DNA from 2 places in the Desulfosporosinus burensis genome. Region 1 is predicted to be linked to the other one. Evidence: riboswitches for the same ligand, from Rfam matches in the RefSeq annotation. Region 1 holds a riboswitch; the other holds the start of a gene.
What was found. Region 1 has a riboswitch for cyclic di-GMP ahead of ACYQ3Q_RS10970 (methyl-accepting chemotaxis protein). Riboswitches for the same ligand answer to the same signal wherever they lie in the genome.

Region 1 (15,847 bases):
TAAGCTTCCACAACAAATCTCCTTCAGTGATCGTCCCAACATATTTCCCCTCACGATCAATGAGCGGGACTGCAGAATAACTGTGGTACTCCATCCTCTCTAGCGCTTGACGCATTGTTGCATTGTCTTTTAGATAGACGATGTTCTTCTTGGGTATAAGGAAAAAGGCTACATTCATTACAAATACGCTCCATTTCGTAAATTTTCAAAACAATGGGCTTATTTTCTTATATCCAGTTTCAAACAAAAAACACCGCAATCCCTTGCGATGTCTAATATTTTCTAATGGAGCGGACGACGAGATTCGAACTCGCGATCCTCGGCTTGGGAAGCCAATGCTCTACCGCTGAGCCACGTCCGCATGTATTACCAAGGGTTTTGCCCAATTAAGCCTCTTTAAGACCATCGGCTACCCTTATCCCAACAAAGAAAATTATAAGCGCAAAGATCTAATATGTCAATCTAGATTTATGGAGCTCGATAGGCATCCGCCCAATTCGCTAATTCCCCACGGAAGTTCTTCGTTAAAGTAACAATCTTGCAATAGGGCTGATCTTTAAAGTGTTCCATATACGGAACGAATCCACTTTTTGAAACAGGGATGTCAATTTGCCCCGAATGTCCAATGCAAATAATTTTACAGGAATCATGAACACGAGTTAAAATCTTCCTTAACTCTTGAATAGAAAAGTTCTGACACTCATCAATAATAATCGTCATGTCTTTAAGATTTGTCCCTCTAAGGAAGACGGGACTTTTAGGGTAACACCAAACCCCATCCATTGCTCGTTTAATACTTACTTTTCTGCGCATTGCTTCATTAGCCAATGATTCCTCATTATAAATGCACTGAGTCGGATTTTCATTAATTTCTAAGAGAGCATCCACAAGCGGTTGATAGTAAATACTTTCTTTTTCAGATTGGGTACCAGGTCTGAACCCCATAGAAGATTCTTGTACTGGATTAAAAATATAAGTTAAAGGTTTCTTAATGATTTTTGCGCAAGCGACTGCGAGAGTAGTTTTTCCTGTACCTGCTTTGGCATTCACCATTACTAACTGATTATCAAAAATAGCATTGACGTACTCACGTTGTTCAACGGTTAACCTTGGCTCAAAACCAAACAATAAGTTATTCTCTGGTAGTGGCATAGTACTCACCTAATCCTTGTCGTGTTTATTACTGCTCTAAGCAGAATCAATAAATGATCAATAATCTCACGCTCTTATTGTTTCTCTTAAATTGATTTACATTCTACAGTTTTAAGCCCTTCAGCTACAACAAAAAAAGTCCTGATTTTTCCTTGAAGGAAATCAACAGAACCAATTATATATTTAATTTTTAATAGGTAATATCTTAGGAAATGCAATAATTAGGTGCTTACACTTATTTATTAAATAATAAGTGGTGCCTCAGGACGGAATCGAACCGCCGACACGAGGATTTTCAGTCCTCTGCTCTACCGACTGAGCTACCGAGGCATAAGATAAGTTTATTGGTGACCCGTACGGGATTCGAACCCGTGTAACCGCCGTGAAAGGGCGGTGTCTTAGACCGCTTGACCAACGGGCCGCTTCAGTGGTCAGTCATCAGATGCCGGATATTAGACTTATAAAAATTCGGCTAGCTCCAAGCCTTATCGATGGAGCCTTCCTTAGTTGTATTTATAAATCTGTCTGGCCTCTGGCTTCCGATTACTGTCTGCTGAAAAAATGACACTCACAAATATGAATTTTACACTATCTTTATAACCCTGTCAATACCTTTTAATCTATCTTTGTAAATCAAGTTTTATTTATTATTGCTGCAGGATACAATTTTCTCCGAAGTCGCCTTCCCGGAAGCAATACTTTGCGACGAAGGAAACTCTACCCTTTAAATAGTGAGAATTAGAGAATGATCAAAGATCTTAAAAGACATAAGGGATAGGACCATTAAGACCAACGTTCCTATCCCTGATAGATTTGTTAGAAATTAAATTTCCTTAAGGTTCCTTGCAATTCATCAGCCATGGTTGCTAGAACTTGACTCGAAGAGGCTATTTCCTCAACGGATGCCGATTGTTCCTCTGTTGCCGCAGACACAGTCTGGGTTTGGGTCGTGATTTCTCGACTTGTCTCATAAATATCTGCAATCGATGAAACTATTCTTTCGCTCCCCACAGCCATTTGTTGGATTTCCTCAGAAATTTCCCCGATCTGTGAAGAAACCTGATTAATTAAGCTCGATATTTCATTAAAGGCTTGTCCTGCCGTTCCAGCGACCTCTGTCCCTAGTTTAACCTGATGTGTTCCCTCGTTCATCGCTAGCACTGCTTTCTGTGTGTCTTGTTGAATGCTATTAATCAGTAGTTCAATCTGTTTCGATGCTTCCTGTGATTGTTCGGCCAACTTTCGGACCTCATCAGCAACAACAGCAAAACCTCTCCCTTGCTCACCGGCTCGCGCAGCTTCGATGGCAGCGTTTAAGGCCAGAAGGTTGGTCTGGGATGCTATACCTGATATAGTATCTACGATCTGTCCGATTTCTTTAGAACGCTCGCCTAAATTCATGACCACTTCTGCAGACCCTGTCACTGTCCTTTCGATATTAACCATTTGTTGCATAGTTTTATCGATTGCCTGGCTACCCTCTGCCGCTGACAAAGCCGTTTTTTCCGAGGACCTAACTACAATTTTGGCGTTTTCCAGCATCTGCTGAATCCCCGCTGACATCTGCTCAACAATCGCCGATGTATCATTAACAGCATTTAGTTGTTTTTCTGCACCAACGGAAACCTCCATGATAGCTATCGATACTTGTTGTGACGCTTGGGCGGATTGTTCTGCCCCAGCGCTCAATTGTTGAGATGATGCTGCAACTTGAGTTGAGGACGCTGACACTTGTTGAACAAGGTTAATTAAATTGTCGGTCATAGTCCGGAAAGCTCTACCAAGATTCCCTATTTCATCTTTAGAATTATTTTCGTATTGTCCAATTCTTAAATTACCCTTGGCTATTTCATCGGCATTTGTTGCCATTTGGGCAATTTGTTTTGAGATTTTATTGCTAAGTATGGTTCCTGCCACAAGAGAAACTCCCAGGGCCAGTAAAATAGAGACAATCGTATAAATAATGCTTTGTTTAGTCTTCTTTTCATGTTCCATTTGCTTTGCTAAAACGAGTGCATCAATATCATCAACCCAGTTCCCCGTTCCAATCACCCAATTATAGGGCTCAAACAATAAGGTATAACTTCTTTTAGGTAATGCTTCCGTTTGATTTGGCTTTGCAAATCTATAATCCGTATAGCCTCCGCCTGTTTGTTTGCCGTTCGCGATAAACGCCTGAACAAAAAGTATACCCTCACTATCCTTAGCCTCATAGCGTGATTTCCCTTCAGAAGCTTCTCGCCCTAGTAGAACTACGTTCGTTCCATCGGTCGTATCTATCCAAAAATAGTTTTCTTGGTCGTAACGTAAATTTCTTACAAGATCCGCTGCCGTTTTCTTTGCCTCTTCTGGAGTATATTCGCCTTTTTTCTGCCTATCATAGATATCTTGAACTAAACTATAAGCAGTTTGGACCTCCAGTTTAACGGTCCGATCAAACTGTTCGTATAAGGTATCGCGATATTGTGTAATGTTCGCTTTTTCTGCTACTATCACATTATAAATGTTATACCCACCCAGAATAGAACCCACAATCAAAGCCGTTGTTACTAGTAATAAAATGATTCGATATTTGATTTTAGTCATTCTTTATCTCCCTTTCTCATACTCAGATTTTATTGCCACACTATAATATAAAGGTTTTCTAATTGCCCTTTTGAAGTCTAGAAAGTATACCTGATCGGTTAAAAAACAAAATCGCCCCCCAAAATAGAAAGCGAAATGTTCTAAATTGGTGGCTCGGCTATCATCACCCCAACGTGGAAGACCCGAAGCTTTGCGTCCTCAGTTTTCACTGAGTTTGCCTTTTTCAATCGCAACTTATATGCAACGAATATTTTATTCCTTTATATCGTAATGACTATAACATATATAGACTTAATTTTGAATACATTTTCTTATCTATTACAGCAAATTATTTATTATTTTCCTAAAATATACTGTTTAATACTTCCTCAAAGTTAGATAACAAAAAAACAGCAACTTAACATATTGTGCTAAATCACTGTCTTTGCTGTTTATATTATATATTGATAAGTGCTTCAACTTACCAACACTTTTTGAAATGGTGGGCCATCCGCGACTCGAACGCGGGACACCCTGATTAAAAGTCAGGTGCTCTAGCCGACTGAGCTAATGGCCCGAAAGATGTTTTTGTACCACGATTTTAGATATTACACTAGTCTAGCACAAGTGTCAATACTTTTAGAGATTTGTTGTATTAAAAGATCTCTCCGCGAACAATAGTTTGTTCGCGTCCTGGACCTATGGCAACCAACGTAGCAGGGATACCTGAAAGCTCTTCAATGCGAAGAATATAATTTCGGGCTGCTTCAGGAAGGTCTCCAAACTGGCGTACATGAGTCACATCTTCTTGCCAACCGGGCATTTCTTCATAAACTGGTTGACATTGCTTAAATATCTTTTGACTTTGAGGAAATTCACGGATGATTTCTCCATTGACACTATATCCAACGCAGATTTTCAGGGTGTCAAATCCCGTAAGGACATCAAGCTTCGTAATGGCAAAGTCTGAAATTCCACTCACTCGAACAGCATACCGGGCAATGACCGCATCAAACCAACCACAACGACGCGCTCGTCCAGTCGTGGTTCCAAACTCATGACCATTCTTCTGAATTTCTTCTCCGACCTCGTCCAAAAGTTCTGTTGGGAAAGGGCCTTCTCCAACGCGAGTTGTATAGGCCTTAATTACCCCGATTACGCGATTAATACGAGTTGGGCCAATACCTGCACCAATACAAGCCCCTCCAGCTATTGGATGGGATGATGTCACATAGGGGTAAGTCCCATGGTCAATATCTAGCAAAGTGCCTTGTGCACCCTCAAAGAGCACCTTCTCCCCCGCTTGAATGCTTTGGTCGATTACCAGAGAACTGTCCGTTACCATCGGACGAAGTTGTTCAGCATAGCCAAGGTATGTTTCATAAATATCATCAAACTTTAGCCCTTCCTTACCATAGACTTTGACAAACAAATTATTTTTTTCGGTTAGATTTCGTTTGAGTTTTTCAGCGAACTCCTCTTTATCCATCAGATCAATCACACGAATTCCGATCCGTGAAGCTTTATCCATATAGGCTGGACCGATTCCACGCTTCGTTGTGCCGATTTTGTGCTCAGCGCGTGCATCTTCTTCCAAACCATCAAGTACCCTGTGATAGGGCATAATGATATGGGCGTTGCTACTAATAAGCAGCTTACCGATCTTAATCCCTCGCTTGGCAAGATAACTGAGTTCTTCTAACAAAACCTGCGGATCAATCACCACACCATTGCCAATGACACATGTTTTATCCTCGTAAAGGATTCCCGAAGGAATTAGGTGAAGCTTAAACTCTTCTCCGTTAGCCACAACTGTGTGTCCAGCATTATTTCCTCCTTGGTACCTTACAACAACATTGGCTTTTTCGGCTAGAAAATCTGTTATTTTACCTTTACCTTCATCTCCCCATTGAGAACCAATTAACACAACTGCTGCCATATATTTTTCCTCCTAACTTTCTCAAAGATAATCTTTTAATCCCTTAGTCCTAGTCTCTTAAAGATATCATCAACGTGTCGTAGGTGATATTTTAAGTCAAACAAACCCTGAATTTTTTCTTTGGTCAAATAGTTTAGAATTCGTGTATCCTCTGTCACAACTTCAATAAAGTCTTGACCATGATCCCAAGCCTGGAAAGCATCCTCTTGAACCCAGGCGTAAGCCTCTTCTCTCATACATCCGTGTTCGACCAAGGCCAAGAGAACACGTTGAGAAGAGGTCAGTCCAAAAGTTTTCTGAAGATTGCGTTTCATTTGATCCTCACGAATCTTTAGACCCGTTATAACCTTGGTCATCTGACGGAGCATATGATCCAAGAGAAGGCAACTATCCGGAAGAATTATCCGTTCCACAGAGGAATGGGTCATATCTCGTTCATGCCAAAGCGCTATATTCTCCATGGCTGCTAACGCATTGCCACGTAGAAGCCGTGACATTCCCGCTACCTGTTCACACACAATCGGATTACGCTTGTGAGGCATCGCAGAGGACCCTTTTTGCCCCTCAGCAAAGGATTCCTCAACCTCCAGGATATCCGTACGTTGTAAATTGCGAATCTCTGTTGCTATCTTTTCGAGTGTCCCTCCGATTAAGGCTAAAGTAGACACAAAGTGCGCGTGTCGATCCCGTTGCAATATTTGATTACTTACTAAAGCCGTTTCTAACCCCAAGAGAAGACAGACTTCCTCCTCTACATCAGGCGATACGTTGGCATATGTTCCCACTGCTCCAGAAATCTTTCCAGCACTCACTGAAACAATCGCCTGATCAAGCCGTTCTTCTTGACGATCGATTTCTGCGATCCACAATGCGAGCTTCAATCCGAAGGTTAGCGGCTCAGCGTGAATGCCGTGAGTTCGGCCGACCATCACGGTGTATTTGCTTTCAAGCGCTCGCTTAGCTAACGCCTCTCGCAACGCTATCAAGTCACTCTTCAGTAACCGGCCTGAATCTCTTAACACAAGGCTTAACCCGGTATCCTTCACATCTGAAGAAGTCAATCCAAGATGAAGGTATTTACCAGCCTCCCCAATCTCTTCAACAACAGCCTGTAAAAAGGCAATCAGATCGTGCCGAACTACGGCCTCAATTTCTAAGACCCGCCTAGGGTTTACTTTAGCCGACTTTCGGATTTCCTCCATGGCTGACTGAGGTATTTCTCCACGTTTCGCCATAACCTCAGCAACGGCCAATTCAACTTCTAACCAACGTTCATATTCATATCCGTCCTGCCATAGCTTGCCCATTTCAGGATGAGTATATCTTTCGAGCAAAAAACTTCGCCCCCTGTCATTTCGTAGACTTCAATATCACAAGTACTATTTTTAACCTACCAAAAGCACTATTACAAAGAGAGAACGTTAAGCAAAATCTTTATGACTTAGCTACGATATCCCGACCCACTACAACACCGGTTGCTGAAGCTTGCATTAAACCTCGAGTTATTCCTGCTCCATCCCCGATCGTATATAAGCGAGGGATTTCTGTTTCAAAGTTCGTTTTTACTTTTACCTTGGAGGAGTAGAACTTAACCTCAACTCCGTATAACAACGTGTTTTTGGCGTACATACCAGGCGCAATTTTATCAAATGCTTTGAGGGTTTCTATTAAAGAAGTCAAGTACCGCTCTGGCAGTACATAACTGAGGTCTCCTGGAACAGCTGAAAGCAGAGTTGGAATTGTCGTTGACTGGCGTAGACGGCCTTCAGTGGTCCGCCGTCCTTGTAAAAGGTCTCCCAAACGCTGAACCATGACACCACCACCCGTTAACATGTTCGCTAGCCGGGCAACATAACGTCCGTATTCTATCGGTTGATTAAAAGGCTCTGTGAAACGAGTTGAGACTAAGAGCGCGAAGTTTGTGTTCTTTGTTTTCTTCGCAGGATCGGCATAACTATGCCCATTGACCACTGCTATTCCCCCGTCGTAATGTTCCTCAGAAACCACACCACCCGGGTTGACGCAGAAGCTTCGTGTCTTTAAGTCATAAGTATCCGAATAATAGACAAGTTTCGGTTCGTAAAGTTCCCGGGTTAAATGATCCATTATCGAGTTTGGAACTTCAACTCGTACTCCAATATCCACCTCATTGTTTTCCGTCGCTACGCCTAAACGAATGGTTTGTTCAGCAAGCCAATTCGCGCCTCCTCTACCTGGGGCAGCAACAACATAGCGCGCCGACACTTCATCAATTTCTGGTTCGTCCCGTCGCTGAATGGTCGCCCCTATGACCCCTTCAGGACCGGCCAAGATATTCTTAACCTCCGCCAGTTCCCAAAAAATCGTCTTCGTATTGGTCATAAGATGTTCGTACATACCCTTCAAAACATCATAAGCCAACTCAGTTCCCAAATGACGTATCGGACAATGAATCAACTGAATATTATGACGAGAAGCCTCATATTGAATCTCTTCCACCCGGTGGTTATTTAAGCCATAGACGGTTTCTTGCGCTTTGAATTGGCGGTAAATAGAATCTGTGTAGTCAATTAATTCCTGTGCCTGAGCCTCTTTCATATATTCGGTCAATCGTCCGCCCACCGCGGGACTCAAGGACAGTTTCCCATCACTAAATGCCCCTGCACCCGACCATCCTCTGGTTATAGCGCATGGATTACATCCAACGCAGACTCCCGTTGCACGGGCAGGGCACTTTCGCTTTTCGATCGTTCTCCCGTTATCCACAATAAGAATTTTCAACTCTTGATTATGCTTTGATAGCTCTAAAGCAGTAAAAATACCGGCTGGGCCAGCTCCAATAATTAAGACATCGACTTCATGTTTCAACTTTATCTCCTCCTAGAGCCGTCTTCGTTCTTAACTAGCAAAGAGTCTCTAGTCGCAAACACTTTTATCTTAACAATCCTCCCTCCCCTTGTCAATCAATATCCGAACATTATTCATGAATATATAAAAAACATTCGACAATTTCAGAGGGTTTATGACTTTTAAACAGTGCATGAGGGTCTAATAGGTATAGCTAAATCCCCCAGCCTAAAAGGCCTGGGGGATACATTTAAGCCATTTGATGTTGTCGATCAAGATTTACAAATTTGGTAAACTCCTTAAGGAAGCCTAATTCCACGGTTCCTACAGGACCATTACGATGTTTGGCGATAATTAACTCTGCAATCCCTTTTTTCTCAGATTCCGAATGATAATATTCATCGCGATAAATAAATGAAATCACATCTGCATCCGCTTCAATGGCCCCCGACTCCAATAAGTCCGACATAATAGGCCGTTTATCCTGACGTTGCTCAACTCCACGATTAAGCTGTGACAAGGCGATGACCGGGACTTTAAGTTCACGGGCAAGCCCTTTAAGAGTTCTCGAGATTTGTGCCACCTCCTGCTGTCGGCTTTCTGTCTTCTTTCCAACTGACAACAACTGAAGGTAGTCAATAACAATCATCCCCAAATTGTGCTCCATTTTCAATCTACGCACCTTCGAACGAAGCTCTGCTAAGGAAATTCCTACGGTATCATCGATAAAAATTGGGGCATCAGAGAGAGGCCCCACAGCGCGCGTCAATTTCGGCCAATCTGCGTCGAGCAAATCACCAGTCCTTACGCGCTGTTGGTCTACCATTGCTTCCCCACACAACATCCGCTGCACTAATTGTTCCTTGGACATTTCCAAGCTAAAAACGGCAACCGGCACTTTCGCCCGTACTGAAGCATTTTGTGCCATATTTAAAACTAGTGCCGTTTTTCCCATGGATGGCCGGGCGGCAATAATCACTAAATCAGAGGGTTGCCAACCCGAAGTCATGCGGTCCAATTCCGTGAAAAAGGTCGGAACACCCGTAAGATTTCCTTTATGAGCATAGAGATACTCAATTTTCTCAAACGTCTCTAGCAGAACATCTCGAATAAGACTAAACCCATCTTTTACACGCCTTCGAGAAAGATCAAGAATCAGTTTTTCTGCTTCTTCCAGAAGATTACGCGCTTCTTCTCCAGGCTCATATCCCCGTTCTACAATACTATTGGACGCTCGTATTAGCTGACGCAGAAGCGCCTTTTCCGTGACCAATTTGGCATAATAATCGACATTAGCTGCCGAAGGAACAGAACGAGCAATCTCAGAGATTGTCGCAATTCCGCCAACTTGTTCCAGACGGCCCTGCTGGCGCAAGATCTCGGCAACACTGACAAGGTCAATAGGATCTCCCTTTTCAAAGAGTTCCTGAATAGCAGAAAAAATCAAACGATGATTATCCCTATAAAAGTCTTCCGGTTGAAGAATTTCAAAAACAGAACTTCCGGACTCTGGTTCGAGCATCATCGCCCCTAGGACAGCCTGTTCGGCCTCTAAATTCTGTGGTGGAACTCTCAGTAGTTCCATATCTTCTCTCCTTCTGGCACTTACCTCTCTCTAGATGTGTAAAACTCTTTCAACTAAAGTTGAACAACGAGTCTTCTCACAATTGGCTGAAAACTTTGCTGAGGTTGATTAGTATTAAAAAACATGGTTCATAGCCTCTTCGATTGTACTGACACCTACCACTTCAATACCCTGTAAACTTCTTGGTACATCCACCATGTTTTCCAAGGGGATCAAAACTTTGCGAACTTCAACCTGTTTTGCGCCAAAAATCTTTTCGTAAATACCACCGACTGGCTTCACCTTGCCTTGAATGGAAATCTCCCCTGTTATGGCAACATCCTGGCGAAGTGGTTTCTTTTTCAGTGCACTATAAATAGCCAGCGTAGTTGCAAGTCCCGCTGAAGGCCCGTCAATTTTTGCTCCACCCACAATATTTACGTGCACATCGTAATTACCTAAATCTTCTCCAGTTAGTTCACGTATGACCGCGGTAGCATTAAATACTGCATCTCTAGCCATACTTCCCGCAGTTTCATTAAAGCGAATTGCACCTTTACCCTCTCGCCCTGCAAAGGTTATCGCCTCGATCTCCAATACTGAACCTAAAAACCCCGATACACCCAGTCCTAAAGTCCTTCCCACTTCAAAGCTTGCTTGGACCTTGCGGACAATAAAGGGCGTAAGTCGCGCCGAACGCAGGACCTCATATACATCAGCACAAGTTACTTTCACGACCTCTTGATCCGGGTTTCGATACCTTGCCAAGCCGTAGGCATCTGTCAAGATACTATTTGCTTTCCGTCCTTCAATCACATATTCACTAATTATCTCAGGGACGTTGTCTTCTAACGTCACACCTAGCTTTTGGGCAGATTGATGAATAATGTGCTGAACATTTCTTGGCTCAAGGGGGACAAAGAAAACTTCAGAGCAGCGTGAACGAAGGGCCGGACTAAGATCAGCCGGATCCCTTGTCGTAGCTCCAATGAGCACAAAATCAGCAGGTGCTCCTTCATCAAAAAGTTTCTTTATCCACAGTGGAACCTGAGGGTCCCCAGGATCATAATACGACGAATCGAAGGTCACTTGCTTATCCTCAAGCACTTTGAGCAGCTTATTTAGGAGTAAGGGATCCATTTCTCCAATTTCATCTATGAAAAGAATGCCGCCGTGAGCATCGCTCACCAGCCCCATTTTTGGTTCCGGTATGCCGGTCTCTGCTAAATCGTGCTTAGCACCTTGATATATTGGATCGTGCACTGATCCCAAAAGAGGATTGGTCACATCACGGGGATCCCACCGAAGCGTTGTACCATCCACCTCAATAAACGGGGCTTCTTTGAGAAAGGGAGAATGTGGATGGCTCTTGACCACTTCTAAAGCAACTCGAGCAGCAGAAGTTTTACCGACTCCGGGTGGACCATAAATCAGCATGTGTTGCGGATAGGGTGTTGCTATCTTTGCAAGTAGCGCTTGCAGAGCGCTCTCCTGCCCTACAATTTCCTCCATAGTCCTTGGCCGTAAGACATCCGATGCAGATGATTTTAATGAAACTGTTTTCATTTTTTCGAGCACAGCTAACTTCTTGAGGGTTTGTGCATTTTCTGGAGTAGATGACTCCTGAAGTACATGCCTTTTTATTTCTTTGACATAATCCTCATGCCGTTCCTGCATTTTTTCTGTAACCACACGCTCCAACCGTTCTTCTACAGACCGCCGAGCAATAAGGTCTGCTATCTGTTCCTCGATTTCATCTAAGATCTGGGGAATCTCAGAATTATTGGGAAGCGTTTGGTCTGTGGGATCATCTGAAAGGATTTTGCGTAAACCAACAACACGTTCAATGAGTTCATCCGAGCGCATTAGCTTGAGTGCTTCCAATCGGCTAGCCTTAAGTACTAGTTTGTCTGTTCCATAATAATTTGAAAGCAACACATAGAGTGCCTCAACTTCTCGACTCCACTCTTCCTCGTCTTCTAACCGCTCACTAAGGTCCTTGTGATTTAACCATTTTGCTAAAATCCCTTTCATCAGGGGTCCCCTTTCGTGGTTCTTAGTACGTTGTTTGAATACGCCGCCTTAGGATGCGAAACTGCAGAGATCTATCTGAAGCCGAACTCACTTATAACCCGGAAACATGTACCTGAAGCTTAGCTACCACTTCTGGATGCACTTTTACATAAACCTCAAAACTTCCCAATGTCTTGATCGGTTCTTTTATCTCCAACTTACGTTTATCCACTTCGACATTGTGTTGCTTTTTTAAGGCTTCGGCAATTTCCTTACTGGTTACTGACCCAAACAAGCGCCCTCCTTCTCCAGTTTTCGTCTTCACTTCGATCAGCAAGGCATTAAGTTTATCACCCAATTTGATCGCATCTTCTTTCTCTTTCTCCTTGCGACGTTGTTCCACTGCTTTCTTATGTGAAACGTCCTGAATATTTCCGGTAGTCGCTTCAATCGCTAATTTCTTAGGAAAAAGAAAATTTCGAGCAAATCCATCAGCAACTTCTAAAATCTGTCCCTTTTTACCTGTTCCCTTTACATCTGTTTGTAGAATAACCTTCATGAAAATTCCTCCTTATAGTTCTTCCGGTAGGCGTCGGAAATTGATCACTAGATCAAAAAGCCCAAACATGATAATGCTGACAATAGTAAAAAAGAAATAAATAAAGCTAGAAATAATTATTAACCATTTAAGGAATCTTGGAATTCTTGGTGATTTTAAGATATGCAGATAAACAGCTGTGCCTAGAACCAACGTTAAGGCTCCGTAAACAACCATGAGATTAATCCCTAGCCCTCGAAAAAACGGCCAAGCAAAGTAATCCCCTAAAAGATAGCAAGCAATACCCAATACCGCACCCCAGACTGCATACCAAGGCAGACGCCAGTGCGTAAACGGGATCCATCCTCCCTCGTCCTTAAGCCATCGTCTCATAATGTAGTAAACAAATCCAAACTCAACTATAGAAATAATCGCAGCGATACTAGGAATGACTAAGACATAAAATTGAATTCCTTGTTGCAATAAATCACGAATCTGTTCCTCTGTAATCCCTTGTTGTTGCATCACTACCAGTAATCCGGAAGCTTGATATTGCTGGACAGTCGAATTAATCAGATCACCAACAGTTTTAGCATCAAATCCTTGCATTACATAAGAGAGAGAGGGTAACGCTCCTATAATTGCAGCTAAGGCAGCACCCCAAAAAAAAGTTACGCGTACTGGCCAACGCTTTTGCCAACCAAGAACACCCAGCAACCCTGCCAAAGGTACAAATCCCAATTGATTAAGTGCTGATACTCCAAAAACAATTATCGCAAGATAGCCAATCAAGAGAAACCCTACCGCTCTGGGCAACCCTTTACGTAGTCCAACTAAAAATACTGCGAGCAACATCAGTGCTTCCCAAAGAAATCCCCAGGTTCCCAAAACAATCCCCACCCAAGGAAATGTCAATAGAATCGCCCCTGCCAAATAATCCTGAGCTAATTCATCACTAATAAACATTTTTTCCGATCTCCCATATGCTTAATCTTCAGGGGCAAGGTAACTCAAAAGCAAGCTAAAATCTCCCCACTGCTTTTCAAGGTTCATTTCATCGGTGTTTTTTAGACCCTCTAAGCGTTGGAGAAGCATGCGATCGAGTCGTGAAAAGTCAAACCCCAATCGCCTTGCTAACAAATAACTCATTCCTACTAGATCCGCCAGACCCTGAATCATCTCATCCTCTGAGCCACTCAGAGTCCCATGTTGGATAAGCCACTGAGCCTGAATTAAATTTACCTTAAGTTCATCAATGGCCCTTAGACCTTTAACGACATCAACTTCAATATTTTCCAGGAATGACCCCTCCTAAACACTATTATTTATCTCCACTCTTGGTTTTAAAAAATTGGCTACACTATCAGACTACTGTTCGTGATTACCATACCATTCTCCTGCACCTACGTCCTATGAAAATTTAACCATGGACGACCTTGCCCAAAATTTATACTTTCTACTTCGAAAAATAGCTCATTTTCATCCATAAGTGGTCCGCGGATCGGAAAATAGAAAAAGGGAGCTTTGCTCCCTTTTTTTACTCTACGCTATATGGTAACAAGGCAATACTACGAGCACGTTTGATGGCCAAGGTCACTTGGCGCTGATGCATTGCGCAGTTTCCAGAAATTCGACGTGGTAATATCTTGCCACGATCTGTAACATACTTGCGTACTTTATGTGTCTCTTTGTAATCCATAGAAACAACTTTATCGACACAAAAACTACATACCCGCTTACGAGGGCGACGTCCGCGTTCACGTTTCATACTAATTCTCCCCTTCCCCTATTAGAATGGGATGTCATCATCCAAATTTACTTCATGTCCAAACGAGCTATTTCCGCCTAGAGATTTTGATTCTGTGCTTACGCCTCCACCGTCTTTAGGACTTAAGAAGCGAACATCTTCAGCAATAACCTCTGTAACCCAGCGTTTTTGACCGTCTTGTCCAGTATACGAACGTACTTGAATTCGACCATCTGCAGCCGCGAGTTTCCCCTTCGACAAAAAATTGGCACAGAGTTCGGCAAGCTGCCGATAAACTACGCAATTTATAAAGTCGGTATCTCTTTCTCCTTGGGCATTTTTATAATTGCGGTCGATCGCTAACGTAAAATTAGCGACCGCTACACCATTTGGCGTGTAGCGCAATTCGGGGTCCTTCGTTAAACGGCCTATCAAAACGACACGATTCAACATATGCGCCCCTCCGTCCTTCTAGTCATCTTTTCTAACGGTTAGGAAACGGATTACATCATCAGAAATTTTCATAACCCGTTCAATTTCTTGGGATGTACGACCTTCGCCATCGAAGTTCATCAGGATATACTGGCCTTCTTTGTAATCTTCAATTTCATAGGCCAATCGACGCTTGCCCCACTTTTCTACCTTTAAGTTTTCTCCGCCATTGCTGGCTACGAGCCCACCTAAACGTTCTACCAGTGCAGTAGTTGTCTCTTCATCCAGATCTGGTCGGATGATATACAGTATTTCATACGCTTTCATATTTGCACCTCCCCTCGGACTAAGCGGCCCCGATCAACGGAGCAGGGATATTTATACTAACAAGCTAAAATTATACCATTGTGTTCCTTAAAATGCAAGCTTTAAACATTAAAACGAAAGTGGACAATATCACCATCATTCATAATATACTCTTTACCTTCCAAGCGAACTAATCCTTTATCCTTAGCACCGCTCATACCGTTGAATTCCACGAAGTCCTTATACGAAACCACTTCAGCTCGAATAAATCCATGTTCAAAATCTGTATGGATTGTCCCGGCTGCTCGAGGCGCCTTAGTCCCTTGATAAATTGTCCATGCTTTTACCTCTATCGGGCCCGCAGTAAAGAACGTCATAAGGCCCAGTAAATGGAAGGCAACCCGGATCAAACGATCTAGTCCTGACTCCTCAAGTCCTAAATCCTGTAGAAATCCTTCTTTTTCATCTGGCTCAAGTTCGGCAATCTCAGCCTCTATCTGCGCACAAACTACGACGACTTCGGCACCCTCTTCAGACGCTATCACTTTAACCTGTTGAACGTAAGGATTGTCAGAGGCTGTGGAAAGACCATTTTCACTGACATTAGCAACATAGAGCACTGGTTTCAAGGTTAAAAGCGAAAACCCCTTTAGAATCTCTTGTTCCTCATCCGAAAAGGTCAACGAACGAGCCCCTTTTCCTTGATTAAAGACCACCTTTAAGCGCTCCAAAAGGGCTACTTCAAGATGGGCCTTTTTATCTCCC
Region 2 (15,847 bases), on a different contig from region 1:
TTACATCAGGGTTTGCTGCTTTAATTTTAGTGATTTGACCACTAAAATCAGTGTCTTTATCTTGAATGAACTCCTCGATGACTACTTTACCACCGTTATCATTGATAGCTTTTGTAAAGATTTTGGACAAGGATACACTATAATCATTGTTCTTGGAAGTAATTAAGGCAACGTTTTTCCAGCCTTTTTCCTTAATTACGTATTGCATGGTTGCTGGAGCAGCAATCGTGTCCAACAGGGTATCCCGGAAAACATAGGGTCCGATTTCCACAACGTCCGTACCAGTAGACCCTGCTGACATTATGACCGTCTTTTTGCTGTTGGCAATAGATCCGGCCACACGGGTAATTCCTGTCGTAGGATCACCGATGATGGCTACAACCTTGTCTTGGCTAATGAGCTTATTGGTGATGTTGATTGCTTGATCCTTTTGTCCTGCATTATCCTCTTCTACCAGCGCTACCTTACGTCCAAGAACACCCTCTTTATTGAGTTCAGCAATTGCCATGTTCAAACCTTTTAATGTGTTCAATCCGTAGATTGCCACATCCCCAGTCTTGGCACCTAGGAAACCAATCTTAATAGGTTCTTTGCTTGCTGCTGCTTCCGGAGCGGGTGCGGGTGTTGCAGGCTTACTCGCACCGCATCCACTAACCATGATCAAAGCGGACATAATTAAACTCATGGCAACTAGGGCTTTACTCTTCTTGCGAATCATTTTTTTCCTCCTTCTATTTTGGGATTTACATAAGTAATATTAGACAGAATATTAGAAATCCCTGCAAGCATTTCAAAAAAGCATAATATTATTTTGCAATAAGACTTCTTTCTACTTGAGTAGATACCCTCTCTGATGCTTCTAAGAGTAATTGATAGAGATGGAACCTGCAATGAGTAATTTTACCAAATCCAGTTAATCTATAGAACATCAAATCCTTCTTAGGGACGATTCCGAGAAAGTTAGTTAGCCCTTCAGCTTTAATTTCGCTAAGGCATCCGCTAGAGCAGTATTAATCGGTCCGTTATCCTGTTGGTTCTGTAAATATTTACCGACATCCCTCTTGTTGAGATTCCCCTTCTCAGCTTCTCTTCGTTTCGTAAAAGCAGAGAGCTTTTCACGAAACCCACAACTGCATGAGAATAATTTATTATCCCCGTCTCCCTTGATCTCCATCTTTTTATGACATTCAGGACATCTCGCGTTAGAAATTTGAGAGAGCCCTTTTCGATAACCGCATTCCCGATCTTGACAGACAAGCAGCTCACCCTTTTTCCCTTTGACCTGCAAAAGATATTTTCCACACTCTGGGCACTTATTCCTCGTCAAGTTATCATGCTTAAAGCTCTGCTCACTACCAATCACCGTGGATACCAATTGGGTGGCGTACCCCCTGATTCCCGTGAGGAAAATTTGACGACTAGCTCGACCTTTGCTGATCTCAGTCAATTGTTGTTCCCACTTAGCGGTCAGTTCCGGTGACTTTAGTTCAGGAGGCACTAAGCTAATAAGTTGAATCCCCTTAGAGGTGGGAATAATCTCTTTCCCTTGACGATTCATATAAAACGAATTGAAAAGCTTTTCAATAATTTCGGCTCGGGTTGCAGGGGTTCCCAGTCCATGGCTTTGGTCCATCGCTTCTCGGAGTTTTTGGTCTTCGATCAATTTTCCCGGATGTTCCATAGCAGAAAGTAGTGTGGCCTCGGTATGTCTGGCCGGAGGTTTAGTTTTACCTGCCACTAACTTAGCGGCTAGATTTTTCAGCATCTCCCCCTTGCGGATTTCTGGGAGAGTGTGCTCTGAATCTCCATCGCCATCTTCGGATGGATCATCTAGATTTACGGAGCCTTGTCCTTCATAGACCTTCCGCCAACCTTTTAACTGAACGACCTTCCCTTTGACCGTAAAAATTTCCCCTTTTATGCTAACCTTAACCAGGGTCTGTTCATATTCGAACGCCGGAGAAAGAACGGCAAGAAACCGCCTAACGATTAAATCGTAAATTTTCAGTTCTTCCGAACCAAGCCTAGCTAGCGTAGGAGGTTGTTCGGTTGGAATAATTGCATGATGGTCTGACACTTTAGAACCGTCCACGAACCGTTTCGTGATGCTAAGTTTAGTTCTCAAGATATTGCGCGCTAATTCAACATAAGGTCCCAGAGCAATACTTTTTAGGCGTTCTGGTAAAGTGCTGACAATGTCCTCACTGATATGTCGGGAATCCGTACGCGGATAGGTCACTAACTTATGATTCTCGTAGAGTTGCTGCATCACAGAGGAGGTTGTTTTGGCAGAGAATCCATACTTGCGATTAGCATCCCGTTGCAGTTCCGTTAGATCGTAGGCTAGGGGAGGGAGTTCTTTTTTGGCTTCTTTCTTAACCTCGATGACATCCCCCGTTTGTCCCATCACTTTCGCCAACAAGCCCTCCGCTTTGTTTCTATCAAAAATGCGGGTTTGACCTTTCTGATCTTGCCAGTGAAGAGTAAAGCCATTTCCTAAGACATTGATTGACCAATAGTCTTTAGGAACAAACTGTTTAATTTCATTTTCTCGGGCCACAACCATCGCCAAAGTGGGTGTTTGTACTCTGCCAGCGGAGAGTTGGGCATTATATTTACACGTCAAAGCCCTAGTGACATTCAACCCGATTAACCAATCCGCTTCCGCGCGACATTCTGCCGCAGCGAATAATGGCTCGTAATCTTTGCCAGGTTTTAAATTGTTAAATCCTTCTTTTATGGCGCGTTCGGTTAAAGAAGAGATCCACAAACGTTTAATGGGTTTTCGCCAACCCGCTTTTTGCATAATCCAGCGTGCGACAAGCTCGCCTTCTCGCCCGGCGTCCGTAGCGATGATAAGATCCGTTATTTCCGGACTCTTCATCAGATTCTTAACCACGCCAAATTGTTTGGAGGTTTCTTTCATAACCACTAAGTCCATCTTCGTTGGAAGCATAGGTAGGTCATCCATCTTCCAAGTTTTATATTTCTCATCATAGGCTTCTGGATCTGCCAGCGTCACTAAATGTCCTAGGGCCCATACCACAACGTATCTTGAGCCTATGAAACAGCCATTGCCCTTCTGGTTGCAATTGAGGATTTTTGCAATTTCACGACCCACTGACGGTTTCTCCGTTAATACTAGCGTCTTTCCCATGTTATAACTTCCCATCTTTTATAGTCTCACGTTTTTCCCAGAAATCTACCATCTGTTGGTTGCAATACACATCACTTTATCTGCCGGTGGCATATCCTTCAACCCTAACTTCAGCTTTCTACAAGGTCAATCAGCCTTGATCAAGGGTCCCTCCGTTGGTAATTCACTACAATTACCCCTAAGGCAACTAATGCTAAAGCCAAAAACATATTTAAAGTCAATCGTTCGCCCGGAATGAACATGGCGGATAAGATAGCTCCTGAAACGGGGGTCATGAATTTAAAGACACTGATTTCTCCCGCTTTGTTGCCTTTTAAAATTGCATACCAGAGAGAAAAAGCAGTTGCCGAGAGAACTGCTGAATACAAGAGCAGAATGAACGCTCTGTTCGTAAAAAGCATAGCCTGAGGTTTCAGCCCAGGTAGCCCGACCGCGATCAGAAGTAAGGACCCTAAAAGCATTTGCCAAGCCGTCAGAATAAAGGGATGAAGCTCTTTTGACATTCGTTTTGCTAAGATAGTTCCCAGAGCACCCACCAGACCCGATAAAATCATAAATCCTTCGCCCTGCCAAGTGAAATTTAACGTAAAGTTTTGTCCAGAATTAACTAAGATAATTCCTGCGAAACCTGCGACTAAGCCTACTATTTTACGCAGGTCTAATCGGTCATCACGATAAACGAAGTGAGCTAAAACGACCACAAAGAAAATACCCGCTGACGATAAAACAGCACCTTTCATTCCTGTGGTATGAGCTAATCCGTTATAAAAAAAGAAGTACAACAAACTAATTTGTAGTAGCCCTAGCAAAAAAAGCTGAGGTAGCATTTTTAGTTTTACTTTGGGTGACAAACGCAATCCAAAAATAATTAAGGCAAAAATAAGCAGGGCAGCTAAAAAAAATCGTAATCCTGCGAGTACAATAATCGCGGAGCGATCTCCGGTCGCTATGCCAAGCTCTTCATAACTGACTTTCAAAACTGGAAAGGCGCTTCCCCATAGAACAGCGCAAAATAGGGCAATAACAATAACCCAAAACCTGTTAGTTAAGTAGAATCCATAATTGCGTTCTTTACTTCTAATCAAGTTCATTTATGTCCTTCCTAGGAAAGATTCTGTATTCTATTCCTAAATAATAAGGCTTAGCAGAGAAATGGTCAAACATTGAAAAAAGAGAACCTAGTAAGGTCCTCCGAGAAAAGCAACCTAGATTGTGAGTCAAAGATCGATCATTATCCAATAACTATGTCGTCACCTGAACCCACTGACCCGCAGTTAGTTCCTCCAGTTCAGCCACGTTTAACTTTATGGCAGTATTTGAGGCACCGGCCGCAGGGAAAACATGGGTATATGATTGCAGGGAATAATCCAGATAAATAGGTATCGGCTGAATTAACCCGAATGGACAAACTCCCCCTACAGGATGCCCAGTCGCCTCGGATACCTCCTTAGCCTCGGGCATCTTTGCCTTGGTATAAAAGATTTCTTTAAACTTCTTATTGTCCAGCCGCTTATCCCCAGCCATGAGGATCATGATAAAATCTTCCTTGACTTTAAAGAGCAGTGACTTGGCAATTTCACCTTGAGTTACGCCTAAGGCCTCCGCTGCTTTTGATACTGTACTTGTATCCTCAAAGCTTAATATCTCAATTTCCTTTTTGTTCTGCCTTAAAAATGCCGCTACGGATTCTACCGACATAACCTAACCCCTCCGATTACACGTGATTCGCCCAGCATAAATCTTCATTTAAACAGATGATTGCTTTAGCATACATTCCCCGATCAATCACAAATTGCATGTTCACCTGGCGTAAGGACTGCGACACACACTTGATGTTGATGTTATTTTTAGCCAAGGCATTAGCGGCTCTAGCGAGAATCCGAGGCATTGCAATATTCGACCCGATTGCACAAACAATCGCAGCCTCCTGTACGGTAACCGTTCGGTATTCAGCTTGAAGTTCAGACACCAAAGATTCAGCGAGATCTGCCTGCCAAATTACAAGTGAGATACTATTCGCATTGGTGGTTTTCATAATATAGCTAATATTATACTTTTTAAACTTTTTCATAATGTCTAAATCAAACCCAGATTCTCCGACCATAGAAGTATCATGGATTTCCAAAACAACAATTTTATCCGACCCGGCAATGATTTCTATCTTCGCTTCAGGACCTATATAGTCATTGGAAATAACAGTTCCCGGGTGGGTAGGTTCAAAGGTATTTTTAATACGCAGGTTAATCCCCGCAATTTCTAACGGCTTAGACGCATTAGGATGGATGGCCTCCATTCCAATGTCAGCAAGTTGATCCGCAACATCATAATTCGTCCTACCTACCGGAATTGCTTTATCGACACCCACTATTTTAGGATCGGCTGATGATAAATGATACTCCTTGTGGATAATTGCCTCATCCGCGGCTAAGTGAGTTGCAATTTTAGAAAAGGTAATTTCTGAGTACCCTCTTTCGTATTGCCTCATAATCCCTTCAGTCCCTTTGGTATATCCAGTAGCAACGATGATTGCTTCGTGAGGATTAACGTTCTTAAAGGATTTTTCTATACGATCGCTGATCGAGAGTTGCTTAGAATCACGGAAACCCGTTAAATCTACCAACTCCGCGAGAATACCGTTATTGCGCAGGATATTCACCGTGTTAAAGGCGGAATGAGCTTCTCCGATCGATGCCAGTAACTCCCTAGCCGCCGAGTAGATACTGTCTCTTCCGACATACCCTGAAGCAATAATATCCTCCATACTATTCAGATAGGCTTTCGTCTGCATAACACGTTCTACTATGAATACTCGACAAACTTTAGGGTTTAAACCTAGGTCTATAAACGTATCATTAAGTTTAAGGGCCTCACTTAATAGTTCATCCATGGCCGTTTCATAGTCTTCCCCTTTTATAAAACGTTGGTAGATTCCCGCAGCTTTAGTCTTTTTATCTTCAAGCAGCATATTCGTTACCCCTGCGTAGGCAGAGACGACAAACACCCTACCATAACGAAAATCTTCTGAACTTGGGAAGCCAATTATGTCATTAAGCACAGTCTGAAATTGGAGCATTGATGTACCACCGATTTTTTCTACAGTTAGCATAATAAAATCCGAACCCCTCTTCTGTTTCTTTTTCTCCATTTAAGCATTATTCGTCAGAATTTAGGATATTCCTTCAACTCTTGCGAAATAAGTCCAATCCCTCCACTTCAAAAAGGAAAAGCCAACCTCACTCTAAGCAATGCTTTGTTATGATTTAGGTGATAATGGATCAATGAGTGGTCGATGTTTACGGCGTGTCGCCAAGTAATCAAGCACTCGCTCAGGTGAAGTATTAAGAATCTGGTGCTGAGAAATCCCTGCCTCACGAACTAATTCCAGGGCTTCACTGAATTCACCGACTCGATCCCAAAAATGTGCATCACTGCCTAAAATCACGGGGCCTTTGAACTTGGCAAGATAACGGGCAATAAAACGGCAATTCTGTTGGGCTCCACTTTTTTCTTTGATTGTGGAAAGTGAACTATTGTTTATCTCAACCGGAACATTTAGAAGAGCCGAGGCATAGGCAATTCGCTCAAGATCCATTTCAAAATGTGGACGTCCCGGATGGACCATCATATCCGTATATGGGTTTTCCATCGCTTTAATAAAGGCTTGCGTATTTTGTTCACTTGTACCTCCAGGATAGCAGATCGGATGAAGTCCAACAAGAACCAGCTTCAGCTTAGCTAAATATGGGATGGGCATATCTAACTCACCTTCATAGTTCGTAATATTTGCTTCAACCCCTGGTAATAGTTTCACCCCAGAAATTTCATCAGGAAGAATTGACAAATTACCAAAATGGTATAGATGAGGTGCCCCTGGCATACTTGGACCATGGTCCGTCATTCCCATCAATTTGAGCCCTTTGCGAGAGGCTGCTTGCGCATTTTCAGTAATAGTACTGTAGGCATGTCCACTTGTAATGGTATGAGTATGCAAGTCAACCAATAGTTCCATTTTAATCACCTCATTTTATATTATCAGGCAAACCTTGGTTTGGATCTTAATATTTTTAGCTAATTCTATATTATACTTTGTGTGTAAAGTCCAAATTATGCTGAGGTTAAGGATCTGTTAAAATATAAATAGATCATCGCTTTTAAATTTTCTTTACTGCTTAACTATAATATAGGAAAAAGAGACCTGCAATAGGAATAGGCCACGACACTTCGTCGTGGCCTATTCCTATCTCTAGTTTGATACTAATCCCGACTTAGATAGCGGCTTGAATTTGCTAACATAAACAATGGGTTTCTCAAATAATCGATGGGATATAAATCATCCCTTGCAGAAATCAGCGCCATTATCTTCCCGATTTTTGATAATGGATCAATAGCAACGATCACAAAAGCATCTTTTTCAGAGGTTAAAGGATAGATAACATTGTTTTTATTCAGAACATCATGATAGGCATCTAGCGTAAGCATCCTGAAATCACTGTTCCGCCAACGTATATCGTAAAGCTTAAAGGCCTGATGGGCCACTAACGGTAAAAAAGTTTCTTCAGTTAAATACAATTCGATTCCCATCATGTAACCTTCACTATCTAGGTCATTCCAATATTCACAATGAAACGATTTATCCACTGACTCTCTATACGTCTTCGTTGCTAAACGCATTTGACTCAAACTTTGACCCATGCTATGCCATTTAATTCTTGGAATGCTAAGACTGTTCACATCATAGTAAAGCCCGATATCGCTTTTCTCGAGGGTATACTCGTCAGTCGTTTGATTAGGCATAAGGTAGATATAGCCCATTTGCATGTTGTTATCGCAGGTAATAAGCACGGAACATCCCCCCCAAAGCTTCATATGCCAGCTTGTCTGGTTGATTGTTTACACTTTATATTATCTAATTATTCTATCACTGTTTCTGCGTAAGTGCACATTTTTCCTGCAATCAAACTGTATACAATTTTCGACACCGAAATAACGAGCCATCAGTCTCCTTCATTCTCTAAGTAACGTGGTTAAAACTAACCGATTGTACAAACCTTGTTAAATCCTTAAGCAAATCGCAGGTTAGTTCCTCATTAACGAATTTTCCGTTTTTATCAAATAAAATTCTTATGAGCGGTCTACTCGGGTAATTGTGATGAATACCGACGACTGTTCCCATTTCACCTGTATTTAAAGTAACTATAGAACCTTGCGGATAAAGTATTAAACACCGTTCAAAACAATGTACAATCTCTTGATCAAAATCTTTACCTGAACCAGCCACGATGATTTCTAAAGCGTGATATGGGGGCAACCCTTTGCGGTAGGGTCGATCCGCAACAAGGGCATCAAAAACGTCAGCAACTGCAACGATTTGTGCATTAGTCGTAATAGCTCTCTGTCTTAACCCATCCGGATAGCCCTCGCCATTCCAACGTTCATGATGATGACGGACTATGCTGAGAATCTCCTTTGAGATATTGGAGTATTTAAGCATTTCCACACCCAGCTCTGGATGCTTTTTAATAATCTTAAATTCTTCTCTATTTAGGCCCGAAGGTTTATTCAGTATTTCAAGGGGCAAAGAACTTTTACCCAAATCATGGAACATCGCACCCATTGATAAAGTTCTTAGTTTTTGTCCTGAAAACCCCATTTTCAACCCTACTAGAGTAGCTATTAACGCAACATTTACGGAATGAATATATGTATAATTATCAAAGTTTCGAAATTCATTAAAATCTATATACACACGGGAATTTCCTTCTAACTCGTTGATAATTTTATCAACAATAGCAAACGAATCGATTAAACGTGTAGAGCTAAAAAGGCATACGCTCTCAAAGACTTTTCGAACATAGCCTACAATAAAACGGTACTCCGAGGAAGGAAATCTACGTTCTTCATTTGGAGGATGAGAATTCTCCAAATCATATTGTAAAGTATATAGCTGTCGCTGGAGAAGAAGTTCATAAATGTTTGCGGTGATTGGCTTACCTTTAGATAACAACAATATTCCCTGTATATCATATAGGTCAAGCTCTGAAAGTTCCCCAATTTCAAAGCTGTTCGTTGTTAGGGGTTCCAACTTTGTTATCAAAACCAACTTTCCTCCTTATAAAACAAAAGACGCCAAATAAGTATACGGCGACAAGTTTTTTCGGTATCCCGGCTTTCTTCACCATAATGTGTTAAGACCCGTGGCTTTGCGCCCTCAGTTCTCACTGAGTTTGCCTTTATCGCAGAGGTATTAAATTGATTATGGCCTAACTACATTACAGAAAACATGACCTATAGTAGGCCTTTAGACCTATAGGATATACCTTCGCTAATATATCACACACAACAAAAATATACAATATAATACAATCTTATTATAATATTTAATTTTGGCTTAATTCCATCATTTTCAACTATCATTCGCTAGATTTAGCATCAATAAATTGTGCAAAGAGCAACTCGGATCAACTCTCTGGTCCCTAAATTAGACGAGTAGACTCAAACTATGATATTCTTAACTGATACCCTTATCTAACTCAGCAAATATTACTACCAAAGGAGTATTTTCATGCCTCGCTTTTATATCTCTGAACAAATAATTCAAGATCTAGCGGATAATGATCGTGTATATAAAAAAGGGCTTTCCTATTACGCGGCTGGTAGAGTCTACAATTTCAGTTTTTTCCCCGATAAAGGCCTAATAAACGCTTCTGTCATCGGAGGTTTACGCTATATTGTTCAGCTTGCCTTTGAGAAGGACAACTCCGTACGCTCATATCGCTGCACATGCCCAGCCTTCAAAGACTATCCTGGAGCCTGCAAACACGTTATCGCCGTCTTAAAAACAGCCCAACAAAAATTACCGTCAGCTTGGACTGACCCTGTCGTTCAGAGCCGCGTGGTTGATGAGCTTCTCACTGTTTTTGCCAATCAACGTCAGGAAACTCCTTACGAAGAACTGACTCTAAACGTGGAACTCCAAACCCTGCCCAGCCATCGGCTTTCTACACATCTACAGCTTAGAGTCGGTCTGCAGCGACTTTATGTAGTAAAAGACATCGGACAATTTCTCACTGCGCTTAAATCAGGCCGCTCGCTAGAATTTGGTAAGCAATTTACCCTTGAACCTACGAGACAAACCTTCAAAGAGGAAGATCGTAGGTTAATTGCCATGCTGCAAGAAATGAATGACCAACATTCAGCCATAATCGAGATGCAAGGGCCCTTTTACGCGACAACCGTGCTCAATCAAAAATTGTTGCCCTTGACGGGCTATTATTTAACTAAGTTTTTAGACGCTTTGGGAGATAAAGTGTTTTCTTGGAGCTTCGAAGCTCCCCCTCCCACACCCACCCAAATTATCCGGCATGGGCTACCCATCGAATTTTCCCTCCAGTCACAAGGTCAGGATCTTGCATTAACACTCGAAACTGAAGAAATGCCCCTCCAACTGACGGACGATGGGAGCTACTACGTTTACCAAGCTAAAATCCATCAAGCTTCCCCCAACCAAAAAGAACTCCTTTTGCCTCTTCTGTCAGCCCTTCGCCAAGGATCCGTGACCAATATTGTGATTCCAGCAGCCCAGAAGGAGCTTTTCGCCTCAGAGGCACTGCCCTTAATCGGGAAATTAGGTCCAGTTATCATTGATCCTGTCCTAGAAGATAAATTTAATCAGGAAAGCTTACAAGCCAAAATCTATTTTGATCGTTCAAGCGATATGGGCATCACAGCTCGTTTAGAATTTCACTATGGAGAGACCATCATTAATCCATTTTCTGCGACCCGGGATACTAGTAACGAGTCAACAGCCAGCGATGTTATTCTCATCCGTTCTGTCAATCAAGAACGAATGATCCTCAACATTCTGGAACACGCCGATTTCATCGTATCTAAAGGAAAAATTTTTCTTGAAGACGAAGATAAAATTTTTGATTTTACCGTCAATTGGCTTCCTCAACTGAGAGACCTTGCAGAACTCTATTATTCGGATCAATTCAAGCTCAAAATCCGTACCTCTACGACGTTTTCCGGCCAAGTTCGCTTAGACGAAACTCTAGATATCTTGGAAATATCCTTTCAATATACTGATATCGAACACAATGAATTATCGGATATCTTTCATTCTCTACACTTAAAGAAAAAATACCATCGCCTTCGCGATGGATCTTTCCTCGATTTAAATCAGCCGGAGATGAACGCTGTCGCCCAACTCATTGAAAATTTAGACCTTAAGGCCTCAGATCTCAATGAAAAAATGCTCAATCTGCCTAAGTACCGTGCCATGTATATAGATAGCTTTCTGCGCCAAGCCAACTTGCCTGGAGTGCAGCGTAATAAAGCCTTTAAGCAGTTAGTGCAAAGCATCTTAGAACCTCAAGACGGAGGATTTGAAATACCTGATGAGTTGCATCATATCTTAAGAGACTACCAGAAGACTGGATTTCAATGGCTTAAAACCTTATCATCCTATGGTCTTGGAGGCATCCTCGCCGACGATATGGGGTTGGGTAAGACTTTGCAAGTCCTAGCCTTCATCCTATCCGCAAAATTGACCGCCATAGCCCCTGCTTTGGTTATTGCTCCCACCTCGTTGATCTATAACTGGCAAGAAGAAGCGAAGAAATTCACCCCTACTCTTCAAGTCCTTGTCGTGGAAGGCAATCCCCAGGAAAGACAGACACAATTGTCCGAAATAGATGATCAGTGTGATCTAGTCGTTACTTCTTATCCCATACTACGGCGGGACATCGATGAATTTGCTAAATTAGACTTTTCCTACTGTTTTTTGGATGAAGCCCAACACACCAAAAACCCTCAAACTCTGAACGCAAAATCTGTCCAGCAAATTAAGGCCAAAAGCTATTTCGCACTTACCGGGACGCCCATTGAAAACTCGCTTTCCGAACTTTGGTCCCTCTTTAATTTTATTATGCCTGGTTATCTCCTCTCCCACCAGGACTTCCGCAAAAAATTTGTAATCCCCATTATTAAAGGGGAAGACTCAAATGTTCTTACCGAACTAAGTCGACATATTAACCCCTTCATTCTAAGGCGATTGAAAAAAGATGTCTTAAAAGAACTGCCGGACAAGATCGAAACCCAGCTAAGTGCTTCCTTGACAGAAGAACAGAAAAAGCTCTACCTCGCCTATTTGCAGGAAGCGAAAGGTCAAATAGCTCAGGAAATTGCCTCAGTGGGCTTTAACAAAAGCCACATGAAAATTCTTGCAGCTCTGACTAGGCTCCGGCAAATTTGCTGTCACCCGTCAATGTTCATCGATAACTACACCGGTGAGAGCGGCAAGATGCTTCTCTTAGAGGAAATCCTTACTGACGCCTTAGACAGCGGTCACAGGGTTCTAGTTTTCTCTCAATTCACGACCATGCTGGATATCATTCAAGGACATCTCATCTCTGAGGGCATCGAATATTTCTATCTTTCGGGCATAACAAAAGCAGCTGAACGTTTAAGAATGGCCAATTCCTTTAACAATGGGCAAGGTAAGGTCTTTTTGATCTCTCTCAAAGCGGGCGGCACAGGATTAAATCTAATCGGTGCAGATATGGTCATTCATTACGACCCATGGTGGAACCCCGCTGTTGAAGACCAAGCTACAGACAGAGCTCATCGCATTGGCCAAACAAGCGCCGTACAGGTGATCAAACTCATTACTCAGGGGACAGTCGAAGAAAAAATCAACGCCTTACAAGTCAAAAAAAAGACCCTCATCGACTCAGTCATCCAACCTGGAGAAACCATGCTCTCCAAATTATCGGAAAAAGAACTCCGCGAACTTTTTGATCTAAATTAATCTATTATGAATTACTGGTGGGAAAACGTGTATAAAAGGTCGTACCATTTTTTCCTGTTTCAAACTCAAATACCGCATTATGCCTTTGAGCAATTCCCATGGAAATGGCTAACCCGAGTCCAGTTCCGGTTTCTTTGGTCGTGAAAAATGGAGTGCCTATTTTCTCCTGTATTTCAATAGGAATGCCATTCCCATGGTCTCTGATAGCTAAGACAACTCTATCTCCGTTAAAATATGTACAAATAATGACACTTCCATGTTCATTCGTAACCTCCAACCCATTGCGCACTAAATTTAGGATGAGCTGTTTGATTTCGTTTTCGTTGATCATGATATTAGGTAATAGTTCGAGATCCGTTGCTACTTCTTTATTGCTATTGAAGGCATCTGCCTGGAGCATCGGAAATACTTTATTAATCACATCGTTAATATTACCGGATAAAATATTCTCACTATTCGATTTAGCCAATGATAAAAAATCCGTAATGATCGAATTAGCACGGTCAATCTCCGACACCATCAAATCCAGATACTCTTTATCGTGAGCGTAGTTAGATTTTGCTCCAATTAACTGTAAGAATCCCTTTACCGTAGTAAGGGGATTTCTAATCTCATGACTAATCCCCGCTGCTAATTGACCTATTAGATTAAGTCTTTCTAATCGACCAAGCTCTTGCTGCTGACGTTTCAGCTCTGTAACATCTCGGAAAAAAACTGTTAAGCCTTCCGTATACGGATAAGCATGATATTCATGGTCTTGATCAGGATTTGCAAAGCCTCCTGCTTCCCAATGAACCGATTCATTTTGATACATCGCTTCTTGCATTTTAAAATAAGTTAAGGAATCATTAATCAGTGGGAACACTTCCCAGATACTTTTTCCTATTAGTTCAGTGTTATTCCCGCTAATAAACTTTTTTGTTTCCTTGTTAACAAACGTAAACTGCCAGTTGCGATCTAATGCATAAAAACCATCTGAGATTCCTTCCATAATTTTGATTATATTCAGTTTTGATGATTCCAAGGCTATGTTCATCTGTTTTAAATCATCTGTAAAACAAGTGATTTTATTAAGAACAGGTTTTAATTCTGGTAATTTGATCAAAATATTTTCTTGCTCACTATCATTATTAATTATAATATTGCAAAATTTTTCTAAATATGATTCAATCTGCTTCATATGTTTTCTGATTGAAATTATAATTAGTGCTGATAAACTTAAAGCTAATATTACTATTGCACTCAATTCATTAAAAGACATTAATACTAAATCAGCATTCTGCGCATAGGCCCAAACATAGCCTACTGTTTTCCTCTCATCATATATTGGCAGCATGATTCTAATTTCTTTATTACTGTTTGAAATGTTATCAAACTCATCTAGTGATAATATTGCAGAACGAATTTCGTCCAATAAGATTTTATTGTTAAATTGATTTTTAACTATTAAATCTAACTCATTATCATAATAGCCTATAATATAATCGCTATTGTTATTGTTATTGTTATTGTTATTGTTATTAATTATGAATTGTATAATACCTTCTATTCTTAATACCTTATCCTTCTTCGTTAGGTTTTTATCTCTTTTTAATTCTTCGACAGTCAATATCTGAGATTGTATTTTCGTTTGAACACTTGAAGCACTTAATATCAAATCATAATTGAATTTTAAGGCTTGCTTCTCCCAAAAATTTCGTCCATAGAGAAGGATAAATATAATAAGGAAAGCAAAGATACTAACTATAACTTTTAATAAAGTAAATTGAATGATAGATTGTTTTTTCAAGATAGTTCTTAGACTAAACACCATCAAATTATCCTCCAACTATCCGAAATTGAAAAATAAAAACTTATGAAAAGTTTATTGAATCAAATATAAAAGCTGGGATATCCAACCCAGCTTTTATATTGTTGGCTACCAAATGTGTTCACGCTGCTGCTAACCTCCTGATTATCTTTGCAATGCTTTCGGCGTTTTGGGTTGATATGCCCAAATTCCACACGCAAAAACGGAAGATGCACTTCCTAGGAGCATTAGTAATGATGCAACTATAGCGAAAAAATATCTTTTCATAATTCACTCACCTCCTCTTCTATTAAAAATAGGCAGTAAGGTGATACTTTGATAAAATACACCTATAACTGCACTAACACTTATTAATTTATTATCAGTAAAAGCAACCACTAAGAATGAAACAATTAAGAAAAGCACAGAAAAAATCTTCAATCTATATTTAAAGTTACTAGAATGGATTGGCTTTGATTCACTGTCCACGGGAGCTAAGGAAACTACTAGTAAAAAAGAAATAAACAAAGCAAAGAAAAGAACATGCTTATTAGTTAAGTCATAATCGACAAGTTTTTTTGCGAAAACTCCAATAGAACTATAAACTATAGAACCAAAGGCTAAACATTTAAGAGGGGTATTAAAATGTGCTCCTCCCGATACCCTTCGTAATAAGCCACCGAAAATGGCAGCAATAACAGTCGGCATTAATGCATTAAAAGAATATCCTAAAAATATCAGGAGAAATGAGCCTAAGACGAATAATAGTGCAGTTTCAATGGCATATGCAATAATTGCCTTTTTATCGTCGTTATAATTTAGTTCATTTGTTATTACTTCAGTAAGCTTATTACTTATATTTTCGGAGAAATTCATTATTCTACCCCTTTTTTTGTATAAGCTTATTTAATAAATAATAAATAAGCAGAGATAAACAAAAGAAATACATGAGGTTCTGTTATCACAATCCTTATTACCAAGTTAGTAAATAGAGTTTCAGGGGTTACTCCAAAAACAGGCATTAACAATGATAGGCAAGCAAACTCAAATATTGCTAAAGCTAAGAAACTCAATAAACTTGCAATAAGGGATA

Region 2: linked by a shared signal. The riboswitch ahead of ACYQ3Q_RS04215 (HD-GYP domain-containing protein) and the one ahead of ACYQ3Q_RS10970 (methyl-accepting chemotaxis protein) in region 1 are both predicted to bind cyclic di-GMP.

What each region holds. Positions count from the first base shown of each region.
Region 1 covers NZ_BAAHYN010000005.1:314,307-330,153, forward strand. The annotation lists gene ACYQ3Q_RS10945 (CBS domain-containing protein) at 1-178, opposite strand, end outside; tRNA gene ACYQ3Q_RS10950 (tRNA-Gly) at 287-361, opposite strand; gene ACYQ3Q_RS10955 (PhoH family protein) at 469-1,152, opposite strand; tRNA gene ACYQ3Q_RS10960 (tRNA-Phe) at 1,407-1,482, opposite strand; tRNA gene ACYQ3Q_RS10965 (tRNA-Glu) at 1,498-1,573, opposite strand; gene ACYQ3Q_RS10970 (methyl-accepting chemotaxis protein) at 1,969-3,738, opposite strand; cyclic di-GMP riboswitch class I at 3,883-3,967, opposite strand; tRNA gene ACYQ3Q_RS10975 (tRNA-Lys) at 4,218-4,294, opposite strand; gene ACYQ3Q_RS10980 (adenylosuccinate synthase) at 4,373-5,656, opposite strand; gene purB (adenylosuccinate lyase) at 5,692-6,990, opposite strand; gene ACYQ3Q_RS10990 (NAD(P)/FAD-dependent oxidoreductase) at 7,091-8,503, opposite strand; gene dnaB (replicative DNA helicase) at 8,733-10,067, opposite strand; gene lonC (Lon family ATP-dependent protease) at 10,182-12,080, opposite strand; gene rplI (50S ribosomal protein L9) at 12,172-12,618, opposite strand; gene ACYQ3Q_RS11010 (DUF2232 domain-containing protein) at 12,631-13,563, opposite strand; gene ACYQ3Q_RS11015 (MazG-like family protein) at 13,585-13,887, opposite strand; gene rpsR (30S ribosomal protein S18) at 14,135-14,365, opposite strand; gene ACYQ3Q_RS11025 (single-stranded DNA-binding protein) at 14,387-14,797, opposite strand; gene rpsF (30S ribosomal protein S6) at 14,816-15,103, opposite strand; gene ychF (redox-regulated ATPase YchF) at 15,205-15,847, opposite strand, start outside.
Region 2 covers NZ_BAAHYN010000002.1:244,113-259,959, forward strand. The annotation lists gene ACYQ3Q_RS04180 (ABC transporter substrate-binding protein) at 1-718, opposite strand, end outside; gene ACYQ3Q_RS04185 (DNA topoisomerase III) at 965-3,157, opposite strand; gene ACYQ3Q_RS04190 (DMT family transporter) at 3,298-4,248, opposite strand; gene ACYQ3Q_RS04195 (YbaK/EbsC family protein) at 4,400-4,855, opposite strand; gene ACYQ3Q_RS04200 (aspartate kinase) at 4,872-6,263, opposite strand; gene ACYQ3Q_RS04205 (phosphatase) at 6,411-7,166, opposite strand; gene ACYQ3Q_RS04210 (hypothetical protein) at 7,412-7,999, opposite strand; gene ACYQ3Q_RS04215 (HD-GYP domain-containing protein) at 8,169-9,251, opposite strand; cyclic di-GMP riboswitch class I at 9,311-9,396, opposite strand; gene ACYQ3Q_RS04220 (DEAD/DEAH box helicase) at 9,720-12,965, shown strand; gene ACYQ3Q_RS04225 (two-component system sensor histidine kinase NtrB) at 12,970-14,778, opposite strand; gene ACYQ3Q_RS04230 (cyclic lactone autoinducer peptide) at 14,920-15,042, opposite strand; gene ACYQ3Q_RS04235 (accessory gene regulator ArgB-like protein) at 15,046-15,630, opposite strand.